DNA from 2 places in the Bacillus sp. KICET-3 genome. Region 2 is predicted to be linked to the other one. Evidence: a T-box and tRNA genes for the amino acid it is inferred to sense, from the RefSeq annotation. Region 2 holds a T-box; the other holds one or more tRNA genes.
What was found. A T-box is a leader RNA that pairs with one kind of tRNA and senses whether it is charged. The one in region 2 lies ahead of tyrS (tyrosine--tRNA ligase), so its partner is inferred to be a tRNA-Tyr.
Positions count from the first base shown of each region.

Region 1 (11,186 bases), 2.1 Mb from region 2:
GGCGAATGCAGCGGTATATGCTGCAGATGCATCATCCCATCCTGAAGCGGTGCCTTTTGACACATAATTCGGATCTTCTGCAGTTTTCCGATGTTCTTCATAAGGGATGTGATAGTAGTCGTACTTCGTATTTGCAATCCCTGCCTCACCCATAGCCTTTGCCTGTTCCACCATGTGATCAATCAAAAGATCATACTCAACGTTCGGGTTATGAGGCGGAGTAGAGGGCTCAATCAGGAAATTGGCATCGAACCCGTGCATATCCAGAAAAGACAGCGGCGACCACTTCGCGATTTGCTCCGTTATGCTGCGCGTTTCAGGCTGGGTTTGATAAGAATTATCCCGGTTCAAATCGAAATCCTCAGCATTCGAACGTGTTGTATGAACCCGGCCATCAGGATTGTCAGTATAAACGAACAGAAAGAAAACATTATTCAATGCATCGTCTATATTCAAAGTTGTCTTGCTTTTCTTGCCATTCGGCAGGACTGTATCATACGTAATGCTCTTATCCAATGCCATTGACTTAAAGTAATTCATGATCGCGTCGACTCCAGGCGCTTCATTCGGATGAATATTGTTCAGCCAGATCGGCACCTTATAGTCGCCAAATGCGCCGGATTTAATATCGGCCTGCAATTTCTTCGGGTCATTCAGCATGGCAGGGTGGGTCACCTTCTGATACTTATCGACAGAGGCTTTATCCTTGGCAAGTACCGTTAAATAGATATCACGGCCTTCGACCGATTTTCCAATGGAAGTCGTTTTGATATATCTGTTGTTTTTTTGCGCAGCTTTTGCTGTGACGGCATCGATCTCCGGTTTCAGCTCATCGTAAGTGCGGAAGCTGTCATACGGCGTCAATTTTACGGGAGCATGAGCAATGACTTGTCCGTTCGCTGTTGCTGCCAGATCAAATGTGCCCATCAGCGATGCGTATAGCGGACGCTGCAATCGCGGCTCCGCCAGATTGACTGTGTCGTAAGGAAGATCGAAGTTGATGTTAGCATGAACCTTGCCGTTGGTCACTTTTACATGGTCAACCGTAATGAAAGGTGCACCGGTGTAACCACGGTCCTTATATTTTTTCCATTGAGACAGCGGTTTGCCGTCATACGTCCAGCTTAAGCTCTTCACATCAACACCTTGCGGAAGCTTAAACGCAGCATGAAGCGTTCGTTTCTCTGTCATCGAAGCAACATTGTTGTCCAGTTTTAGCTTCTGAGATTTTTTAGTCTTATTTAGATTGGACGTCTTTACTTTTGTCTGCTGACCGGACGCCATCCCCTTGGCAGCCTGCGCCATAGCAACGCCGGGGGTTATCGCTCCCAGCAGCATCATAAGCGATAAGACCAACATCAGATAACACGTTGTGAACGTTTTTTTAAACATAGAAAAATGCCAACCCCGTTTCTGTACTGAGCGCGATATTTTCAAGTTGTTACATTGATAAGAAAAAAGTTAATCCTGGTTCTAGCAGATTCTAAGCTTCTGCATTTCGTTTAAACCTGCAGAACCTTGGTTCTGAAAATAACAAAGTATTTCAACAAGCTTACAACTTCCTCATACTGCTTCAGCAGAACTCATCCACCGCGTACTCCGATATATCTCGGAGTTCACGCTTATAAGGCTGTCTGCTCAGACGTTTCCTTCAGGCAATACTTACGAAATGTTAAAGACGAGCGCCTACCTCAGTGTTGGTCCCATAACTGGTCCCAAGGCGCTGAATGCCCGATCAAAACGTCGCATCGCTGTCTCGAGCGGACCGGTAGGGAGCTGTGCAATCAACCACCCTGTCACCATCGTCACGGTTGCGACGAGCAGATCACCGAATGGAATCGCCCCGATATCATACTCGACCCCCGATAGTTCGAGACCCCATATCACGACAAACTGAGCTGCATACATTGTCAACGCTACACGTCCGACTCCCGCGAATGGCATTAACACACCAGAGTTCTTCTTCGGTACGAGACATACCAGTCCCAGCGTCAAAAATGCGGCCCCCAGCCCCAGCAGTGTCTGGAACGTTGACGCACTGTGCGGAGCAATCGAAAGAAGATTATGCCACAGAGGCGGTTCCACGTTGAACGGCCAGATTGCATACTGGTCCGGCTGGGTGGCGGCGGTGCCTTGAACGCCTACGAGCCACTCTTCAAAGGAACGGCTCAGCCCTGGAAGAACGAAAGCGCCCAGCACCTTAGAGACAGCGAGCATGATTGCGCCGCTGCCCACTAGCCAGAGTGCAGTACGCGTCTTGGTCAGATCAAAGCGCCCGATCGCCATACCGGCGACAAAAGCGGGTGCAAGTGCGAGCGCGGACAGCGGGCCGCCTGCAATATCACCAAGTAAGTACGCTCCCGACAGGACGCTGCCTCCGAGAATCATCAGCGGCGGACTCACTGCAATCAAAGCTGCTGCCGTTGCAACGAGTACACGCGTCGAACGACGAACGAGCACCAACGCCAGCACAAACAGTGCCGCATAAGCGGGCAAGATCACCCCGAACGGAGTATTCAGCATGATGAGCAGATATCCTATCATATCGATAAATACCGCGCGGGCAAGCATCCGCGTCCGAAATGCGGCCGGGTCTGTTCCTCGATCCATCATGCGCCCGGCCATGATCGAGTAGGAAATGCCGCCACAAAGCACAAATAACAGCGTCGTATTCCCGGAGACGATTGAACCGTTCGTCTCGTTCAAGGCGAAGTGCTGCAAATACATCCCTATCACCGCCAGCCCCCGAGCTGCATCAAGCGCCACAATACGCCCTGTGCCCCGCGAATTCTTCCTCCGTACGATCTTCTGCCCTTCGGCCGAGTCCCGGGTGACGATTTCAACGTGCGCACCGTCCTGAAGCGGAGTTGATAAATTGACCAGCTTTCCGTTTAATTTGCCTGCAACCGCATTTTCCAGTCCGCAGCTAATGGAAGCCGCGACATCCTCGATGCTTGCTTCCTCTTCATATTCTCTGATAGACCCATCAGGCAGTTTAATACTGATTGACAACTTGTTTTCCTCCTCAAAAGATTAATGCTTACGTGTTCTATTTTTTCTTTGCCTATATTTGGATGAGATCTTGCTGTATTCCAATATAGCGGGCAGATGTAGCTAAAGTTTGATCAACTTGTAAACAAAACGTAAACAGATGTCTAAACTGTGGAGGGTAAGAACATATACACTTGTGATCCAAAATTTGTGTCGAGGAAAATTCTCTAAACAAATAAAAGCACCTTGTCGATGACAGGTGCCTGGTTCTTGCTAAAAGAGCTCATTTGATTGGAGGGGTTTCAATAAGGGGATCGTCAAGCAAGAGGCTGAGCTGCTTGAATGCTATAAACCATTTCATGATACGATTAATGAAGGCCGCGGACAACAACTGATCATTGAGTTTATTTTGGCAGGTTTGCCGCTTGGATGAGGAATAAATAAAAAGAGCGTTCCTTATAAAAGGAACGCTCTTTCATCGTTTGGCAATACGATGTTTAGTGATACCGGTGGTCGGGGTCGAACCGACACTCCCGAAGGAACACGATTTTGAGTCGTGCGCGTCTGCCAATTCCGCCACACCGGCATGTGTGAGCTATGGTGCCGAGGGCCGGACTTGAACCGGCACGGTAGTCACCTACCGCAGGATTTTAAGTCCTGTGTGTCTGCCAATTCCACCACCCCGGCAAGGGCACTAAGGCGACACCCGGATTCGAACCGGGGATAAAGGTTTTGCAGACCTCTGCCTTACCACTTGGCTATGCCGCCATCATTTTAGAAAATTGGAGCGGAAGACGGGATTCGAACCCGCGACCCCCACCTTGGCAAGGTGGTGTTCTACCACTGAACTACTTCCGCATGTTAATGATGAACTCATTTTATCATATTCAGCTTATTGATAAAAGATGAAACTGGGCTAGCTGGATTCGAACCAGCGCATGACGGAGTCAAAGTCCGTTGCCTTACCGCTTGGCTATAGCCCAATATTATTCATAAAGGGCGATTGATGGGAATCGAACCCACGAATGCCAGAGCCACAATCTGGTGCGTTAACCACTTCGCCACAACCGCCATAAATTCTAAGGTGTAAATTGGCAGGGGCAGTAGGAATCGAACCCACACCGGAGGTTTTGGAGACCTCTGTTCTACCGTTAAACTATGCCCCTAAAAGAATGGTGGAGGGGGACGGATTCGAACCGCCGAACCCTGAGGGAGCGGATTTACAGTCCGCCGCGTTTAGCCACTTCGCTACCCCTCCAAACAGTGCCGGCCAGAGGACTTGAACCCCCAACCTACTGATTACAAGTCAGTTGCTCTACCAATTGAGCTAGACCGGCAAAAGGTGGCTCGGGACGGAATCGAACCGCCGACACACGGATTTTCAGTCCGTTGCTCTACCAACTGAGCTACCGAGCCGTATATTCAAACTTCAATGGCGGTCCGGACGGGACTCGAACCCGCGACCTCCTGCGTGACAGGCAGGCATTCTAACCAACTGAACTACCGGACCATTTTTATTTAATCTGTTTTGGTTGCGGGGGCAGGATTTGAACCTGCGACCTTCGGGTTATGAGCCCGACGAGCTACCGAACTGCTCCACCCCGCGATAATGTGAAATTTTAATAGATATGGTGGAGGATGACGGGATCGAACCGCCGACCCTCTGCTTGTAAGGCAGATGCTCTCCCAGCTGAGCTAATCCTCCGCAGTACAGGACGTACAAGTGCATGCGTTGCAACAGGCCATCGCATTCTTAACATGCCTTCCTTTAAAAAGCTCTGGCGAAATGCTTGTGCTTCTTAACGTGCTGTCCAAAAAAGAATGGTGACCCGTACGGGATTCGAACCCGTGTTACCGCCGTGAAAGGGCGGTGTCTTAACCACTTGACCAACGGGCCAGACGTATTTGAAAGTGGCGGAGAGCAAGGGATTCGAACCCTTGAGACGGCGTTGACCGCCTACACGATTTCCAATCGTGCTCCTTCGACCACTCGGACAGCTCTCCAATAAAATGGCTCCGCAGGCAGGATTCGAACCTGCGACCGATCGGTTAACAGCCGATAGCTCTACCACTGAGCTACTGCGGAATATGGTCTGCCTGGCGATGTCCTACTCTCGCAGGGGGAGACCCCCAACTACCATCGGCGCTGAAGAGCTTAACTTCCGTGTTCGGCATGGGAACGGGTGTGACCTCTTCGCCATCATCACCAGACAATTTAGTGACAAAGATCATTATACTATGTATTTGAAAAAATGCAAGAGCATTTTTCGAGAAATTATTCTCTCAAAACTAGATAACGGGTAAAGACCATTCACAAATATTTAGGTTAAGTCCTCGATCGATTAGTATCTGTCAGCTCCATGTGTCGCCACACTTCCACCTCAGACCTATCAACCTGATCATCTTTCAGGGATCTTACTTCCTTATAGGAATGGGAAATCTCATCTTGAGGGGGGCTTCATGCTTAGATGCTTTCAGCACTTATCCCGTCCGCACATAGCTACCCAGCGATGCCCTTGGCAGAACAACTGGTACACCAGCGGTGCGTCCATCCCGGTCCTCTCGTACTAAGGACAGCTCCTCTCAAATTTCCTGCGCCCGCGACGGATAGGGACCGAACTGTCTCACGACGTTCTGAACCCAGCTCGCGTACCGCTTTAATGGGCGAACAGCCCAACCCTTGGGACCGACTACAGCCCCAGGATGCGATGAGCCGACATCGAGGTGCCAAACCTCCCCGTCGATGTGGACTCTTGGGGGAGATAAGCCTGTTATCCCCGGGGTAGCTTTTATCCGTTGAGCGATGGCCCTTCCATGCGGAACCACCGGATCACTAAGCCCGACTTTCGTCCCTGCTCGACTTGTAGGTCTCGCAGTCAAGCTCCCTTGTGCCTTTACACTCTGCGAATGATTTCCAACCATTCTGAGGGAACCTTTGGGCGCCTCCGTTACCTTTTAGGAGGCGACCGCCCCAGTCAAACTGCCCACCTGACACTGTCTCCCTGCCCGATAAGGGCAGCGGGTTAGAAGGTCAATACAGCCAGGGTAGTATCCCACCGATGCCTCCACCGAAGCTGGCGCTCCGGTTTCCAAGGCTCCTACCTATCCTGTACAAGCTGTACCAACATTCAATATCAGGCTGCAGTAAAGCTCCACGGGGTCTTTCCGTCCTGTCGCGGGTAACCTGCATCTTCACAGGTACTATAATTTCACCGAGTCTCTCGTTGAGACAGTGCCCAGATCGTTGCGCCTTTCGTGCGGGTCGGAACTTACCCGACAAGGAATTTCGCTACCTTAGGACCGTTATAGTTACGGCCGCCGTTTACTGGGGCTTCAATTCGCACCTTCGCATACGCTAAGCGCTCCTCTTAACCTTCCAGCACCGGGCAGGCGTCAGCCCCTATACTTCGCCTTGCGGCTTCGCAGAGACCTGTGTTTTTGCTAAACAGTCGCCTGGGCCTATTCACTGCGGCTCTCTCGGGCTTGCACCCTAACAGAGCACCCCTTCTCCCGAAGTTACGGGGTCATTTTGCCGAGTTCCTTAACGAGAGTTCTCTCGATCACCTTAGGATTCTCTCCTCGCCTACCTGTGTCGGTTTGCGGTACGGGCACCTCTCACCTCGCTAGAGGCTTTTCTTGGCAGTGTGGAATCAGGAACTTCGCTACTATATTTCACTCGCCATTACAGCTCAGCCTTATATGGGAAACGGATTTGCCTATTTCCCAGCCTAACTGCTTGGACGCGGATATCCAATACCGCGCTTACCCTATCCTCCTGCGTCCCCCCATTGCTCAAATGGTGAGGAGGTGGTACAGGAATATCAACCTGTTATCCATCGCCTACGCCTTTCGGCCTCGGCTTAGGTCCCGACTAACCCTGAGCGGACGAGCCTTCCTCAGGAAACCTTAGGCATTCGGTGGAGGGGATTCTCACCCCTCTTTCGCTACTCATACCGGCATTCTCACTTCTAAGCGCTCCACGAGTCCTTCCGGTCTCGCTTCACAGCCCTTAGAACGCTCTCCTACCACTGTTCGCAAGAACAGTCCGCAGCTTCGGTGATACGTTTAGCCCCGGTACATTTTCGGCGCAGAGTCACTCGACCAGTGAGCTATTACGCACTCTTTAAATGGTGGCTGCTTCTAAGCCAACATCCTGGTTGTCTAAGCAACTCCACATCCTTTTCCACTTAACGTATACTTTGGGACCTTAGCTGGCGGTCTGGGCTGTTTCCCTTTCGACTACGGATCTTATCACTCGCAGTCTGACTCCCAAGGATAAGTCTTTGGCATTCGGAGTTTGACTGAATTCGGTAACCCGGTAGGGGCCCCTAGTCCAATCAGTGCTCTACCTCCAAGACTCTTACCTTGAGGCTAGCCCTAAAGCTATTTCGGAGAGAACCAGCTATCTCCAGGTTCGATTGGCATTTCACCCCTACCCACACCTCATCCCCGCACTTTTCAACGTGCGTGGGTTCGGGCCTCCATTCAGTGTTACCTGAACTTCACCCTGGACATGGGTAGATCACCTGGTTTCGGGTCTACGACCACGTACTCATGCGCCCTATTCAGACTCGCTTTCGCTGCGGCTCCGTCTTTTCAAACTTAACCTTGCACGGGATCGTAACTCGCCGGTTCATTCTACAAAAGGCACGCCATCACCCGTTAACGGGCTCTGACTACTTGTAGGCACACGGTTTCAGGATCTCTTTCACTCCCCTTCCGGGGTGCTTTTCACCTTTCCCTCACGGTACTGGTTCACTATCGGTCACTAGGGAGTATTTAGCCTTGGGAGATGGTCCTCCCGGATTCCGACGGAATTTCACGTGTTCCGCCGTACTCAGGATCCACTCAGGAGAGAACGAAGTTTTGACTACAGGGCTGTTACCTCCTATGGCGGGCCTTTCCAGACCTCTTCATCTACCCCGTTCTTTTGTAACTCCGTATAGAGTGTCCTACAACCCCAAGAGGCAAGCCTCTTGGTTTGGGCTGTTCCCGTTTCGCTCGCCGCTACTCAGGGAATCGCATTTGCTTTCTCTTCCTCCGGGTACTTAGATGTTTCAGTTCCCCGGGTCTGCCTTCTCATATCCTATGAATTCAGATATGGATACTGCTCCATTACGAGCAGTGGGTTTCCCCATTCGGAAATCTCCGGATCAAAGCTTGCTTACAGCTCCCCGAAGCATATCGGTGTTCGTCCCGTCCTTCATCGGCTCCTAGTGCCAAGGCATCCACCGTGCGCCCTTTCTAACTTAACCGTTAAAAAGAATCACTACGTGATATCTTGCATTACAATTGAATGTGAATGTCTACTTTCGTTATCTAGTTTTCAAAGAACAACGTGCAGTGCCGCACAGGATGTGCAAACACTTGTTTGAAGGAATGATCCTTCAAAACTAAACAAGATCCAAACGCACCTGTCTATAAGACCGCGAGGTCTTATATTCCGTATAATATCCTTAGAAAGGAGGTGATCCAGCCGCACCTTCCGATACGGCTACCTTGTTACGACTTCACCCCAATCATCTGTCCCACCTTCGGCGGCTGGCTCCAAAAGGTTACCTCACCGACTTCGGGTGTTACAAACTCTCGTGGTGTGACGGGCGGTGTGTACAAGGCCCGGGAACGTATTCACCGCGGCATGCTGATCCGCGATTACTAGCGATTCCAGCTTCACGCAGTCGAGTTGCAGACTGCGATCCGAACTGAGAGCAGATTTGTGGGATTGGCTTAGCCTCGCGGCTTCGCTGCCCTTTGTTCTGCCCATTGTAGCACGTGTGTAGCCCAGGTCATAAGGGGCATGATGATTTGACGTCATCCCCACCTTCCTCCGGTTTGTCACCGGCAGTCACCTTAGAGTGCCCAACTGAATGCTGGCAACTAAGATCAAGGGTTGCGCTCGTTGCGGGACTTAACCCAACATCTCACGACACGAGCTGACGACAACCATGCACCACCTGTCACTCTGCCCCCGAAGGGGAAGCCCTATCTCTAGGGGTGTCAGAGGATGTCAAGACCTGGTAAGGTTCTTCGCGTTGCTTCGAATTAAACCACATGCTCCACCGCTTGTGCGGGCCCCCGTCAATTCCTTTGAGTTTCAGTCTTGCGACCGTACTCCCCAGGCGGAGTGCTTAATGCGTTTGCTGCAGCACTAAAGGGCGGAAACCCTCTAACACTTAGCACTCATCGTTTACGGCGTGGACTACCAGGGTATCTAATCCTGTTCGCTCCCCACGCTTTCGCGCCTCAGCGTCAGTTACAGACCAGAGAGTCGCCTTCGCCACTGGTGTTCCTCCACATCTCTACGCATTTCACCGCTACACGTGGAATTCCACTCTCCTCTTCTGCACTCAAGTTCCCCAGTTTCCAATGGCCCTCCCCGGTTGAGCCGGGGGCTTTCACATCAGACTTAAGAAACCGCCTGCGCGCGCTTTACGCCCAATAATTCCGGACAACGCTTGCCACCTACGTATTACCGCGGCTGCTGGCACGTAGTTAGCCGTGGCTTTCTGGTTAGGTACCGTCAAGGTACCGCCCTGTTCGAACGATACTTGTTCTTCCCTAACAACAGAGTTTTACGATCCGAAAACCTTCATCACTCACGCGGCGTTGCTCCGTCAGACTTTCGTCCATTGCGGAAGATTCCCTACTGCTGCCTCCCGTAGGAGTCTGGGCCGTGTCTCAGTCCCAGTGTGGCCGATCACCCTCTCAGGTCGGCTACGCATCGTCGCCTTGGTGAGCCGTTACCTCACCAACTAGCTAATGCGCCGCGGGTCCATCTGTAAGTGGTAGCTAAAAGCCACCTTTTATAATTGAACCATGCGGTTCAATCAAGCATCCGGTATTAGCCCCGGTTTCCCGGAGTTATCCCAGTCTTACAGGCAGGTTACCCACGTGTTACTCACCCGTCCGCCGCTAACCTAAGGGAGCAAGCTCCCGTCGGTTCGCTCGACTTGCATGTATTAGGCACGCCGCCAGCGTTCGTCCTGAGCCAGGATCAAACTCTCCATGAAATAATGGAGCGCAGATTAAGCTCGTCACATCCTGTGACAACATCTGCATGACCTGCATCGTGCAGGCCCCTGACTACGCACATTCGCATGCGCGATTTATTTAATGAATTAACAGGTACGTTTTGTCTTGTTTAGTTTTCAAAGATCATTTCCGCTTCAATCAGAAGCGACTTTATTAGTATAACATTTTCAACTAGGCGTGTCAAATGTTTTTTATTTTTTTCAGTCGCTGCTGCTTTAGTAAAAAACCGTTTCGCTAACAGCGACGTCTAATAATATATCACCATCAAGAATCAGAGTCAACACTTTTTTTTATAAAATATCCTCGGTGAAAAATCTTTTGTCCCTTTGTTTCAATCGGCTCTACTCCAACCAGGTCCTTTTCGACCAAAAACTCAAGAATAGCGCCGAGGTCCGCCGTGAAATATTTAAGCTCAGGATGTGTGAGCAGTTCGGCAAATTGCCAAACGTTTTTTTCGCCCATCACATTCAGAATGTGTGCGGCTCCGATTTCAGCTTTGGAATGAATGAGAAAATCGCTTGCGAGGAATAATAACTCCAGCCGTTTTTGCAGACTCTCATTGCTTTCAATCAGTTCTTTATAAAGCTTATATACCTGCGGCTCCATATGCCGGACTTGGTTCCATACCGTTACTTCGGGATGGAAGCCTTTATCAATCACTTCGATTCTGGCCAGATGATGAAGAGCGTGCACGATGGAATTGTAAGCATCCAAAAACTGATCATCTTCAAAAAACGCTTTTCCTTCTATATACCTTCTGATTAATTTTCCGTATTCAAGCCCAATTTTCAGTTTTCGCTCTGAAAAAGGGAATGTATTGAGCTGTTCAATCAGCTTTACGATATATTCGTTTCGGTCAAAGAGAATTTTCCCGTTCAAAATCCAATCTATGATTCTTCTGTTTGTTCCAAGCAGGATCCATTCTTGAAGCTGTTCAACGGAAATGATATGAAGAGAAGCCGTTTTTCCGTCAAATTCATAATGCTTCACGAATACCGGTTCCTCAGCCTTATTTACGATTACTAATAATGCCGCATCAAAGTTATCTGTTGCTGAAGAGGTTTGGTTTCTCCTCTCTATGATCATCACAGCTAAAGTATCAGGGCGGCTTGCTCTTTCTTGGTAAATCGGACGGAGAAGATTTTCCATCACCATTCCTCCAA
Region 1 covers NZ_CP137345.1:995,302-1,006,487, reverse strand. The annotation lists gene R5H20_RS04995 (M14 family metallopeptidase) at 1-1,392, opposite strand, end outside; gene R5H20_RS04990 (TGS domain-containing protein) at 1,687-3,012, opposite strand; tRNA gene R5H20_RS04985 (tRNA-Leu) at 3,496-3,577, opposite strand; tRNA gene R5H20_RS04980 (tRNA-Leu) at 3,590-3,678, opposite strand; tRNA gene R5H20_RS04975 (tRNA-Cys) at 3,689-3,759, opposite strand; tRNA gene R5H20_RS04970 (tRNA-Gly) at 3,775-3,849, opposite strand; tRNA gene R5H20_RS04965 (tRNA-Gln) at 3,903-3,974, opposite strand; tRNA gene R5H20_RS04960 (tRNA-His) at 3,990-4,062, opposite strand; tRNA gene R5H20_RS04955 (tRNA-Trp) at 4,084-4,157, opposite strand; tRNA gene R5H20_RS04950 (tRNA-Tyr) at 4,165-4,249, opposite strand; tRNA gene R5H20_RS04945 (tRNA-Thr) at 4,256-4,328, opposite strand; tRNA gene R5H20_RS04940 (tRNA-Phe) at 4,335-4,407, opposite strand; tRNA gene R5H20_RS04935 (tRNA-Asp) at 4,425-4,501, opposite strand; tRNA gene R5H20_RS04930 (tRNA-Met) at 4,521-4,597, opposite strand; tRNA gene R5H20_RS04925 (tRNA-Val) at 4,621-4,696, opposite strand; tRNA gene R5H20_RS04920 (tRNA-Glu) at 4,814-4,888, opposite strand; tRNA gene R5H20_RS04915 (tRNA-Ser) at 4,904-4,995, opposite strand; tRNA gene R5H20_RS04910 (tRNA-Asn) at 5,003-5,077, opposite strand; rRNA gene rrf (5S ribosomal RNA) at 5,087-5,202, opposite strand; rRNA gene R5H20_RS04900 (23S ribosomal RNA) at 5,314-8,246, opposite strand; rRNA gene R5H20_RS04895 (16S ribosomal RNA) at 8,452-10,001, opposite strand; gene R5H20_RS04890 (nucleotidyltransferase-like protein) at 10,288-11,172, opposite strand.
Region 1: it has a tRNA-Tyr gene. The T-box ahead of tyrS (tyrosine--tRNA ligase) is inferred to sense a tRNA for this amino acid. The anticodon was not compared.

Region 2 (11,186 bases):
GTTGCAGCTCCAGGTATTCACATCCATTGGGAGCATGTGAAAGGTTTGCCTGAAACGCTGGGGAAAAATAGCGTGTGCAGCATCTATTCATATGAACATGTTGATGATACGTGGAACACCATTCGCAATTTTAAAGGGGGAAACGCAATTTTTACTCACCCCAACACACCGATTAAGTGCGGAGGAGCTCCCCAAAAAATCATGTATTTAGCAGAAGAAGCATTCGGGAGAGCCGGTATACGCGACCGGACGAACGTCATATTTGAATCAGCGAATCCGGCGATTTTCGATGTTCCCAAATATCGCGCAGCTCTGGAAAAAGTGCTGGAACGAAAAAGCATTCAGGCGTGTTTCCGGAGGCATCTGGTGAAAGTGGACGGGGAGAGAAAAAAAGCCGTTTTTGAAGATTTGGAGACGGGCAGCATGATCACCCGGCCATTTGAAATGCTTCATGTTTGCCCGCCTATGGCAGCGCCGGATTTCATTCAACATAGCTTACTAGCCGATGAAGCAGGCTGGATCGATGTTCATCCGCGCACGCTTCAACACAACCGTTTTGCAAATGTCTTCGGGCTTGGGGATGCAAGCAATCTGCCCACTTCCAAAACAGGTGCAGCCATTCGAAAGCAGGCACCGGTGGTTGTAGAAAACCTGATGGCTTTAATGGATGGACGTCCTTTGAGAGCGCAATATGACGGGTATACCTCATGCCCTGTTGTGACAGGCTACAACAAGGTTGTGCTGGCCGAGTTCGACTATGATAAACGGCCGAGGGAAACGATGCCATTTAATCAAGCTGTTGAACGCCGGAGCATGTATTTTTTGAAAAAAAACCTGCTCCCCATCATGTATTGGAAGGGAATGCTTAAAGGGAAAATGTAGCGTGCTTAAGGCTATAAGCCGATCAGGGCGCTTTTATTAAATATTTTTTCTGAAAGGAAAATCGATATGCTATTAAAATATTTTTATGATGAAAGATTAGCTCAAGCCTCTTATCTGGTGGGATGCCAGACGTCAAAACAGGCTGTGGTGATCGACCCGGCGCGAAACATCGCACCGTATATAGAGGCAGCGGAAAAGCATGGGATGAGCATTGTGGGAGCTTTGGAAACACATATCCATGCAGATTTTGTTTCCGGAGCACGTGAACTTGCTGAAACGCTTAATGCCACATTATACCTGTCAGATGAAGGGGGGCAAGATTGGAAGTATCAATATGTTGATCACCTTCCTCACCGTCTATTAAAAGACGGCGATGATGTTAAAATTGGCAATCTCATATTTGAGGTGATTCATACACCAGGCCATACCCCTGAAAGTCTTTCATTTATCTTAACGGATGGCGGCGGACATGCGGATCAGCCAATGGGCATCTTTACAGGAGATTTTGTATTCGCAGGTGACATCGGCCGGCCGGATTTACTGGAAAAAGTAGCAGGCGCACAAGGCGCGGCAAACGCAGGTGCCCATGAAATGTTCGAATCTCTGGAAAAATTCAGGGAACTCCCTGATTATATGCAAGTTTGGCCGGGGCATGGGGCAGGCAGTGCGTGCGGAAAGTCTCTCGGAGCGATCCCCTCTTCAACTGTAGGATATGAGAAAAGGTTTAATTGGGCTTTTCAGCATACAAGCCGAGATTTGTTTGTGGAAGCCTTGCTGGATGGGCAGCCTGAACCGCCCACGTATTTTGCTGTGATGAAACAAATGAATAAAACCGGACCTGCTCTGTTGGCGAATGTACCCGCAACAAAAGAAATGACTGATATCGTTCAATTAGAAGAAAGCATTCGAAACGGAGCACAAGTCATCGATACACGCGAGCCGTCTCTGTTTGCAAAAGACCATCTAAAGGGAACGATCAATTTGCCATTTCGTTCATCATTTGCGACCTGGGCCGGCTGGATTGTAGACTATCAACGGCCTCTTTATGTATTAGCAAACCCTGCGGAACTGGATGATATCAAAGAAACTCTGCATTCTATCGGTATTGATCAAATTCCGTATGCTATGGATGCAGACAAAGCGGTCGCCTCATCTTCAGCACGTGAATCATACCAAAACATTTCACCGAAGGAAGCGAATGCTTTGCTTCAAGAAGAACATGCACAAATTCTTGATGTTCGGTATTTAAACGAATGGAAAGAAGGGCATATTGAAGGTGCGAAACATATGATGCTTGGAACGATTCCGGATCGCCTGGATGAAATTCCTGCCGGACGTCCGGTGATTGTCCAATGCGGTTCCGGCGTTCGGTCGGCTATCGGCGCAAGCCTGCTGCAGGCGGCTGGAATAAAAGTGGTGTATAACATGACAGGCGGATACGCCCAGTGGAAAAAAGATGTTCAAGATGAAAATAAAGTAAGAAAACTTTGAAAGGAAAAAGGCATCACCATCAACCTCCGCACCCGGACAAAAACAAAAGAGGCAAGGTGATGGTGACGCCGGCCTCTTTTGTTACCAGTATCTGCAATGAACCATCTATATCGGCGTGCGCTTCCCAATCCGGACACGCGATCATTGAATGGTTATTTTGTCGATCCCTCCTATTCAGCTTCCATTTTTGTGGATTGCGCTCAATTCATAATTGTAAGTATCTTGTTTCTGTTTATAATGAATGTATCAATGTTTTCTAAATGCTATTTGAAAAGACCGCTTCTGAGCAGAGAGATTTACGACCGCATACTCCGACTAGATCTCTGTCTGACATTTACAGTCGCACGGGGGAGGCGGAATCTTTTCCGCCTCGTAGCAGGAGTTTTCTTATCCGATAAATTAAGATTTGAGCAGCATCGGAATTTTGAAGTGTTCTTTTTCTAATTGGACGTGTCTTGTATTCAACATACATTTCATGTTCTTCATATAGATCAACGTGATCCGCCAATCACATGTTTCACAACATCGCTATAGAGAAAGGTGTTTAAAATTTGAGACGAATTATCAAATGGGCAGCATTAATCATTGTATGTATCGGTTTATTCGCATGCACTGCAAACAAGAACATAAAAAATATTCATTATGAAAAAGAAGAAAAACAAATACTGGATATATATACACCGAAGACGGACAAAAAAGAAAAACATCCCGTTATCATCTATCTTCATGGAGGGGGATGGACAGGCGGAGACAAGAGCAATGTTGCTTCAAAGCCGGCGTATTTTACAGAAAAGGGATATGTATTCGTGTCTGTCAACTATCGGCTTCATCCCGATGTTCAGTATAATGATATGGCCTATGATGTTGCAAAGGCGATTCAATGGGTGACGAATCATGCTGATGAGTATCAAATTGATCAATCGAAAATAAATGTCATGGGGCATTCGGCAGGGGGGCACTTGGCGGGCTTAATCGCCACGGATGCAAAATATTTGCATCGAGTCGGTCTTGAACCGGCATTACTCAATTCTATTGTTATATTAGACGGCCCTTTAAATATAAAGCAATTCATTGAAGCGATTCCGTCATATAAAAAGGTGTTTGGCGCTGATCAAAAGGTGTGGACAGAAGCATCACCGCTCACCTACATAAACAAACCAAATATGCCGCCGGCTTACCTTGTTACGCGCTGGGGAGATCCAGCTGTGTATCATTTTGCAGAAACCTTAAACAAAGCGGCAGGTTCTGAATTTGTTTATCAAGTCAAGAACTTATCCCATAGCGGTTTAAATAAGATGTTCGGTTCTCCGGATGCGCCAAAAGAAGCACAGGATATGACAACAGCTGTTATGGCGTTTTTGCAGAAGAACAACAAATAAGCTTGAAAGGGGGGCGGTTTGCCGCGGCTTTCCTTCAAGATGTCCAGAAGCTGCTTTTCAACGAAGAAAAGAAAGGCCGGAATATAGCTGCGGCCTTTCTTTTTCTGCTTTTTACCCAGTGTTTCATGAAACTCTTCGCTTTTCGATGAGGGGCAAGTAATGCCAAAGAATTCTAAATCTACCCCAAATCGCCACTTTTCGTAAGGCAGCAGTCAAACAAGTGAAAAAGGATATGATGTTTTAGGGGAGGGGAATACCGGTGTATGCCGAGTTTGACGGAGCCCTTATTTAAAGCACTCTAAGGGGTGTTTTTTGTGCAGGGAGATACATTCCATCAATAAAAGGCAGGATCTGCTGAGTGTGATTTCGATAAGGGAATGTTTGTTCTTTTTTTCTGAGAAGAAAAGCCCTAAAAAGGGCAATCTTCGTTAATTATTAACTTTAATCGTATGTTTTACTTCTTTTCCAAGAGGCTCAAATTCGTTGTTTGTCGGAGCATCAACCCGGATTTCAATCGATTTTAAATTCTTAACAGACGATTTTTTCAGAATGTACACATTGGCGCCTTCATTTTTCACTTTTCCTAGATATTCTCCTTCGATATGTTTGGAGATAAGCATTTCAGGCTCAAGCTGTTCTTTCGTATCAGTGACAATTGTGGCTTGTCCCAAATAAAAATTCACATCATCATCTGATGTATTTTCGCCTGACATTTCAATTGTTACGGCGTTAACTGTATCGCCGACTTTCACGCCGAGCAGTTTAGCTGTTGCTTCATTTTTCGGTTGCATTTCTTTTAATTGAACACTCTTAATCGTATATTTCATTGGTCCGACAGTGCCGTTTATATTCAATTTGTTATTCGTATAGATATCTTTCCCTTTCAGGTTTTCATCTTCCTGTGTATTGTCATTATCAGACTTTTTGTTTTCGCTTGCGGCAGATTTTTTAGTATCCCCGCTGTTTTTTGCGGTTTCTGAAGAACCACAAGCCCCCAATACAATTGCTAAACAAACCGTTAGAAATAAAACTGTTGCTTTCTTCATGATTAACCCCCAGATCATATTTATGTACGTCTTTAATCATAGGGCAAAATAACTAAAATATCAATGGGGTATTTCCATTTTTGTAAAATGTTTCACTTCTGTATCCGGGCTGGCATACTGTGAATCCCAGGTTTGGCAATGGCCTCTGCTCCGATACGACGACTCTGAGTGCTCTCATTACAGGTGATCCATTAATCATGTTGTGTGTTATTCTTAGTTGTCTTCATGAGATAGCATGTATATTAAAAACAGACTGAAGTTCCTTATTCAGCGGCAAGATTGAATCGGTGATAATATTAAACAGCCTGGCGCAGTAGCCAGGCCATATATGTTTCACTCGTCTGTTTTTAACTTTACAAATGTTCGTTTTCCGATTTGAATAATCATATTCTGCTTCACGGTAATCTCCGTTTGAACATTCATTATTTTTTCTCCGTCAACTCTGACACCCCCGTTTTGGATCATGCGGCGCCCCTCGCTCTTGGAAGGGAGGAGCTCCAGCTTGTTGAGCAGATCGATAATCGATAGTTTCCGATCGCCTTTCCAAAGCGCCGCCGGGATATCTTTAGGCAGACCGTTTTCTTGAAAGACCGTCTTGAAAGACTGTTCGGCGTTTTCTGCCGCTTTCGATCCGTGATACATCCGGACGATCGTTTTGGCTAAAAACATTTTGGCGTCCCTCGGGTGAACAGCTCCAGTTTCTAAGTCTTTCACAAGCTGTTTTTTCTCCTCGAGTTCTATGTCCGTGGCCAAATGGATATACTTTTTCATCAGGCTGTCCGGCAGCGACATCGTTTTTCCGTACATCTCGTTTGGGTGTTCATCAATCCCGATGTAGTTATTTTTGGATTTAGACATTTTTTCGATGCCGTCCAGGCCTTCCAACAGCGGCATGAGAATAACGACTTGTTTTTCTTTGTTGTATCTTTCTTGGAAATGCCGTCCCATCAGCACATTGAAATGCTGGTCTGTTCCCCCCAGCTCAATATCGCTTTCGAGAACGACGGAATCGTATCCCTGCATCAACGGGTAAAAGAATTCATGCAGGGAAATCGGTTTTTGCAGGGCGATGCGCTCTTCAAAATCATCGCGCTCCATCAAGCGGGCCACGGTTATTTTTCCTGCCAAATCAATGACATTCTCTAGGTTTAATTTCTTCAGCCAGTTTGAGTTGTAATGAAGCTCGACTTTTTCTTTGTCCAGCACTTTTCCGAATTGCTGAAAATATGTTTTGGCGTTATGCCGAACTTCTTTATCAGTCAGCTGTTTTCTGGCTGTGGACTTCCCTGTCGGATCACCGATTTTCCCAGTGAAATCACCAATCAAAAGCTGTACAATATGGCCGTTTTCTTGAAATTGGCGAAGTTTGTTTAAGACGACGGTATGTCCCAGATGAACATCCGGTGCAGAGGGATCTAATCCAAGTTTGATTTTCAGCGGTTTGCCTGTTGAAATGGAGTTGACGAGCTTGGCCTTTAATTCCTCCGGCGGTATGACTTCCTGGGCGCCTGTCATGTATAGCTGAAGCTGCCTTTCTACTTCTTTTTGCTGTGCTGCTGTAAGCTGATCAAATGCTTTCATCGTTTTTCCTCCTTTTTTATAAACAAAAAAAAGAGCCCATCCCCTTAAGGGACGTGACTCAATGCACGCGGTACCACCCTGGTTGAAGACAGCGTCTTCCGCTCATTCAGATAACGGGGTTTTCCGTTCTTTGCTACTGTTGTTCACAAAGAAAGCTCCGGGAGGTAATTCACGTTTGTCTGTGTGCCGGCTTACACCTTCCGCCGGCTCTCTGAAACAGGGAGACAAGCCGCTACTGATTCCCGTCAAAGCTTATGGTATGAAGATTGTCAGCCACTTTTCTAAGCAGCTTTTTCAGGGTTTCTTGCTCCTCTTTCGTCATGCCCGAAATAAGCTGAGTTTCCCCTTTGTGAAACTGAGGGTAGAGTTCCTCGATCACTTTTTTACCGGCTGCAGTGATCGAGACAAAAACGAGTCTTCGATCTCTTGTATCAATGCTTTTGGAGCAAAACCCCTTTTTTTCAAGCGTTTTAATCACATTGCTTGCCGTAGCTGTTGAAATGCCTGACAGCTCAGCGATTTTTCTCGTTTCAAGCCTGCCCCAAATCCATAGATCGTAAAGAATGGAGAAGGCGGTCCAAGACAATTTGTATGAAGAAAGAACTTCAGTCTCCATTTTGACACGGAGCCTTTGAGCAGATCGGTAAAGATTTGTAGCGATCGAAATCGCTTCCAGATTTAGAGACTCAACATGCATTTGTTTAAGTTTGCTGAGTGTGTCGTGTTCTTCATTGCGGAGCAGCGATCTTTTATTTAAACGTTCCATGTGTCAGACCCGCCTCTAATTATCAGAATCATTAGCTATGAAATGAATTTTAACAGAGATGAATATGGATTTCAAGTATATTTTTGCATGATTCAAGGGGAATGCTGTTATAACTGCGGATGTTCAAAGAATGATGCATGTGTGAAGTCCGTTAACATGATTGCTTTCTTATCTTTTTTTGCATTGATAACTTTAGCTATTTTAGAACATAGGTACACATTTTTCTGGTGTAATCCACCTAAAAGCAAAGGGGAGGACAAATTTTAATGAGTAACAATGATTTACTTATATTGAATTTTGAAGAGGTTCGGTGAAGGAGCATAAAAGTTTGGAAAGCCATACCTCAACAAATGCTAAATTGGAAGCCAGACGCAGATGCTTTAACGTGTGCTGAAATGATTAGGCATTGATTAGAAGGCGAGTTTCTTTATCACCAAGTTCTGATCGGAAGAGGTAGTAAAGCATGATCTAATTTATCCAATCCATTTGAAAACAGAAAATTTACAGCGGTAGATGATGAACTTGCATTCGCTAAACCTTTTCGTGAAGATTTCTTGAATTACATTAAGACGCTAAGTGTAAGCGATTTAGAGAATGTTCAAATAGACCGTTCTGATGTCGGTTATGTCAGAACCCTCGGAGATATGTTAATGCGCATCGCTTACCACGAATCTGTTCATACGGGTCAGTTATTAGACTATATGAGAACAATGAGAATAGACCGCCCGAACATCTGGGATTGATAGCAGAGGAGAAGGCTTTGCAAAGTCTTGTCTTTTTATCTGGCTTAGCATTTGCGCTATTTTTAAGCGTTATTTTGCACATTCAACTTTATAAAACCCAGTTGTCTGCACATGAGAAATGAGCTGGGTTTCTTAATATTTACATGCAATCTGTTATAGGATAATTCAAATCTTCCTAGTAAAAAAGCGACTGCTTGTTATTCCGCAATCGCGCCTGATTCTTGAAAATCGTTCCATCTTTATCACCAAAGAAAAAAGCCCGCCATTGTTACCAGTCTATTTATACCAACGTCAGGATGTGCTTTGTTCGTTTTTAACTTCCATAAACATTTTTAAGTTATATAAAAAAATCCAAGTATTGATGCTTTGACATTGTCTAAAGCAGGGTAATTTTTAGACTGAGCTCATCCATTTATTGTATCCATTAATCGGAAGAAATGTTCGGGATTATGAGTCTTATTTAGGTTATACCATGAATGCAATGTATCTGGTGCAAATACATCTAATTTTTTCAGTACTTCCATTGCAAATTCCAGAGGAGCAATTCCTGATGCAGTAACCAAATTCTCATCAGATACCGCAGGTTTCATCTCATAAAATTTTTCTCCTTTATAATTAGGACAGACCATTTTAATATACTCTAAGTTATTGCTTGTATGCTTTCTGGAATCTAAGTACCCGCTATTCGCTAAACCCTCAGTTGCACCGCAAATTCCGGCGACAATAGTGCCAAGCTTTAAAGCTTCGCCAACTTTTTTCAAGATAGATTGATGAATATCTTCTCCCCAAGTATTTCCTCCAGGTAAAACTAAAAGATCTTTACTCTCAAGAGTACACTCATCAAGGGAAATATCGGGTTTTATGCTTAATCCTCCCATCGTAGTCATCATTTCTTTATTAGCTCCTGCTGTAACTACTTTTAAAGGTGCTACATCTTTTTTGAAATACCTTCCTGAGTTTAGTTCAGCAATTAAATATCCATATTCCCAGTCTGACATTGTATTAAATACATAAAGATAAACTTTTTTTGTTTGCATCCAAGAACACTCCAATCACAATTGATATAGCCCATTATAAAATAACTTCCCTGACAGCTATCGTCAGGGAAGTTATCATACTTGATGAAATTTTATTAATTCCGACAGAACTTCAATAAGTCTTTTTTTAAGACTTATTGGCTCAATAACCTGAATAGATTTACCGTACGGTAAAATTAAATAAGGCACATATGTATGGATCATATCTTTTTCAAGAAGAAATACTGCTTGATTTGAAGTCCGTTCTTGTAAATAATGTCCTAAAAACCAATGTTGGCAAATGTCATCCAACGCCCTTCGGTTCCCATTAATAACCAAAGAGGCGATTCCTTCCTTATCTTTAATAGTTGGAAGGAGGTTTTTCAAAAAAAAGTCACGTGCTGAAAAATTTTCCGGCCGGTTACATTTATTTTCGGTTAGTATTAGACTTTCAATTTGATCTACTCTAAAACTACGGATATCATTCCTAAGATGACAAAATCCGATCACATACCACCTATTATTCCAATAAATTATTCTGTACGGATCGACCAATCTATACTTGGATTGCTCTTCGCCACTTTTATGGTACAGAATTTTTACAGAGTATTCGTCAGCTACAGCCTGCTCCAACTCCTTCAAGAAAGGTTCCATAGAGAGGGGACTTGATCGGCTGATTACTTCAAGACTGGTTAAATGTTGGTTTCTCTTTGATTCCTGTTCTTGGTTTGAATATTTGCTTAACTTTGAAACAGCCCTTTTTAGTGCTTCACCTCCATAATATCCGGCTTCTTCTGCAAAAACAGCAGCGTGGAATAGTGAGGTTTGCTCCTCAAAATCAAAAAAAAGAGGAGCTTCAATAAAATTGTCCAATAAAGTGTATCCACCGTTATGTCCCGTGTCTGAAATGATAGGTACACCGCTTGTTGAAAGTGTATCAATATAACGATACACAGTCCTTATATTCATCTCTAACTTTTCAGACATTTGTTTTGCGGTAATTTTTTCACCTGAACTAAGCATCCATAGAATTGCCAGCATATTATCAATTTTAGGCATATAAACCCACCTTTATCATTGAATTAACTTATTTCTTTGAATTAGACTATGTCTTGTCAGTTTAAGTATCATTTCTTCCCAATCTATTTCCGATTTTTAGTATAACCCATCAAGTGCGTTATTTCACAACCAGTAATATTCATGAAAAAAGGCTGGAGCGGTTGACAACAACTGATTTTCCCGCAGGGTCTGCGATGACCATCCATGCTGATTGAACTGAAATCTAGCGCACGATTATAATAGGAATTGGCGAAAAAGCAGGGATTAAAACGAACATCGTGTACACGAGGGGGACTCATTTTTGAATACGACCGATAAAATATTAATGGACTATGCAATGGACAGAAACTTAAATCAGTCTGAAAAAGATATTTTGTCCTTTCTCATTCAAAAAAAGATGGAAGGGGAGCAATTAAGTATAAGAAAAGCTGCCAATAAACTGTTTGTTTCCACGACTTCCATTCTGCGGCTTTGTAAAAAACTCGGTTTTAGCGGATATACCGAGTTTATTTATAACCTGGGGCTCAAAGTTGCCAAAATGCCGGATACAGAAGCGGAGTTCCTCGAAGGGATTCATAGTCCGCTGGAAACAAAGCGAAAAGAATTTATGCAAAATTACGAACTCACATTTCTTTCACTAAATGAAACGCATGTTCAGGTCTTCCTGGAGCAACTTCAGAAATGCCAAAAAATTTATTTTTACGGCGCAGGATTTTCAACTACTTTCTCCAATTACCTTGCTAAAAAGATGGAACTGTTCGGCTACTATGTATCGAACTCCTCTACAAGCGACAGCCGCGCTTTATTTTGGAACAACATCCAGAAGTACGAATTATTCATCGTATTTTCACGCTCCGGAGAAACGAATCGTGTGATTGAAAAAGTCAAGATTGCCAAAAACAATGGATTGAAGACGATTCTGTTTACCGGAAATAAACACAGCACAAACGCTTCACTGGCTGATCTTGTCTTTCCCGTTATCGACCCGACGATTGAATCCCAGCAGGAGTTTCAGGTCACTTCTTATGAATCCAATATGATGCTGCTGATTGATACCTTGTTAAGCCTCGCTATCCAAAAAGGCATTATCAAGGAGTTTTAATTCCTGTGACATTTCACATCATTTGTTGACATGATACAGATTCGACGAAATCTCTTTTTTAATCGTGGACCCGGCGCTATACTTTGTTTGTAATTGATAACGCTTACTTTATGCGAAAGGA
Region 2 covers NZ_CP137345.1:3,120,991-3,132,176, reverse strand. The annotation lists gene R5H20_RS15990 (FAD/NAD(P)-binding oxidoreductase) at 1-882, shown strand, start outside; gene R5H20_RS15985 (MBL fold metallo-hydrolase) at 949-2,373, shown strand; gene R5H20_RS15980 (alpha/beta hydrolase) at 2,925-3,752, shown strand; gene R5H20_RS15975 (hypothetical protein) at 4,181-4,798, opposite strand; gene tyrS (tyrosine--tRNA ligase) at 5,132-6,379, opposite strand; T-box leader at 6,424-6,637, opposite strand; gene R5H20_RS15965 (MarR family transcriptional regulator) at 6,612-7,145, opposite strand; partial or broken gene R5H20_RS15960 (DinB family protein) at 7,466-7,888, shown strand; gene R5H20_RS15955 (type 1 glutamine amidotransferase family protein) at 8,293-8,925, opposite strand; gene R5H20_RS15950 (helix-turn-helix transcriptional regulator) at 9,001-9,963, opposite strand; gene R5H20_RS15945 (MurR/RpiR family transcriptional regulator) at 10,265-11,065, shown strand.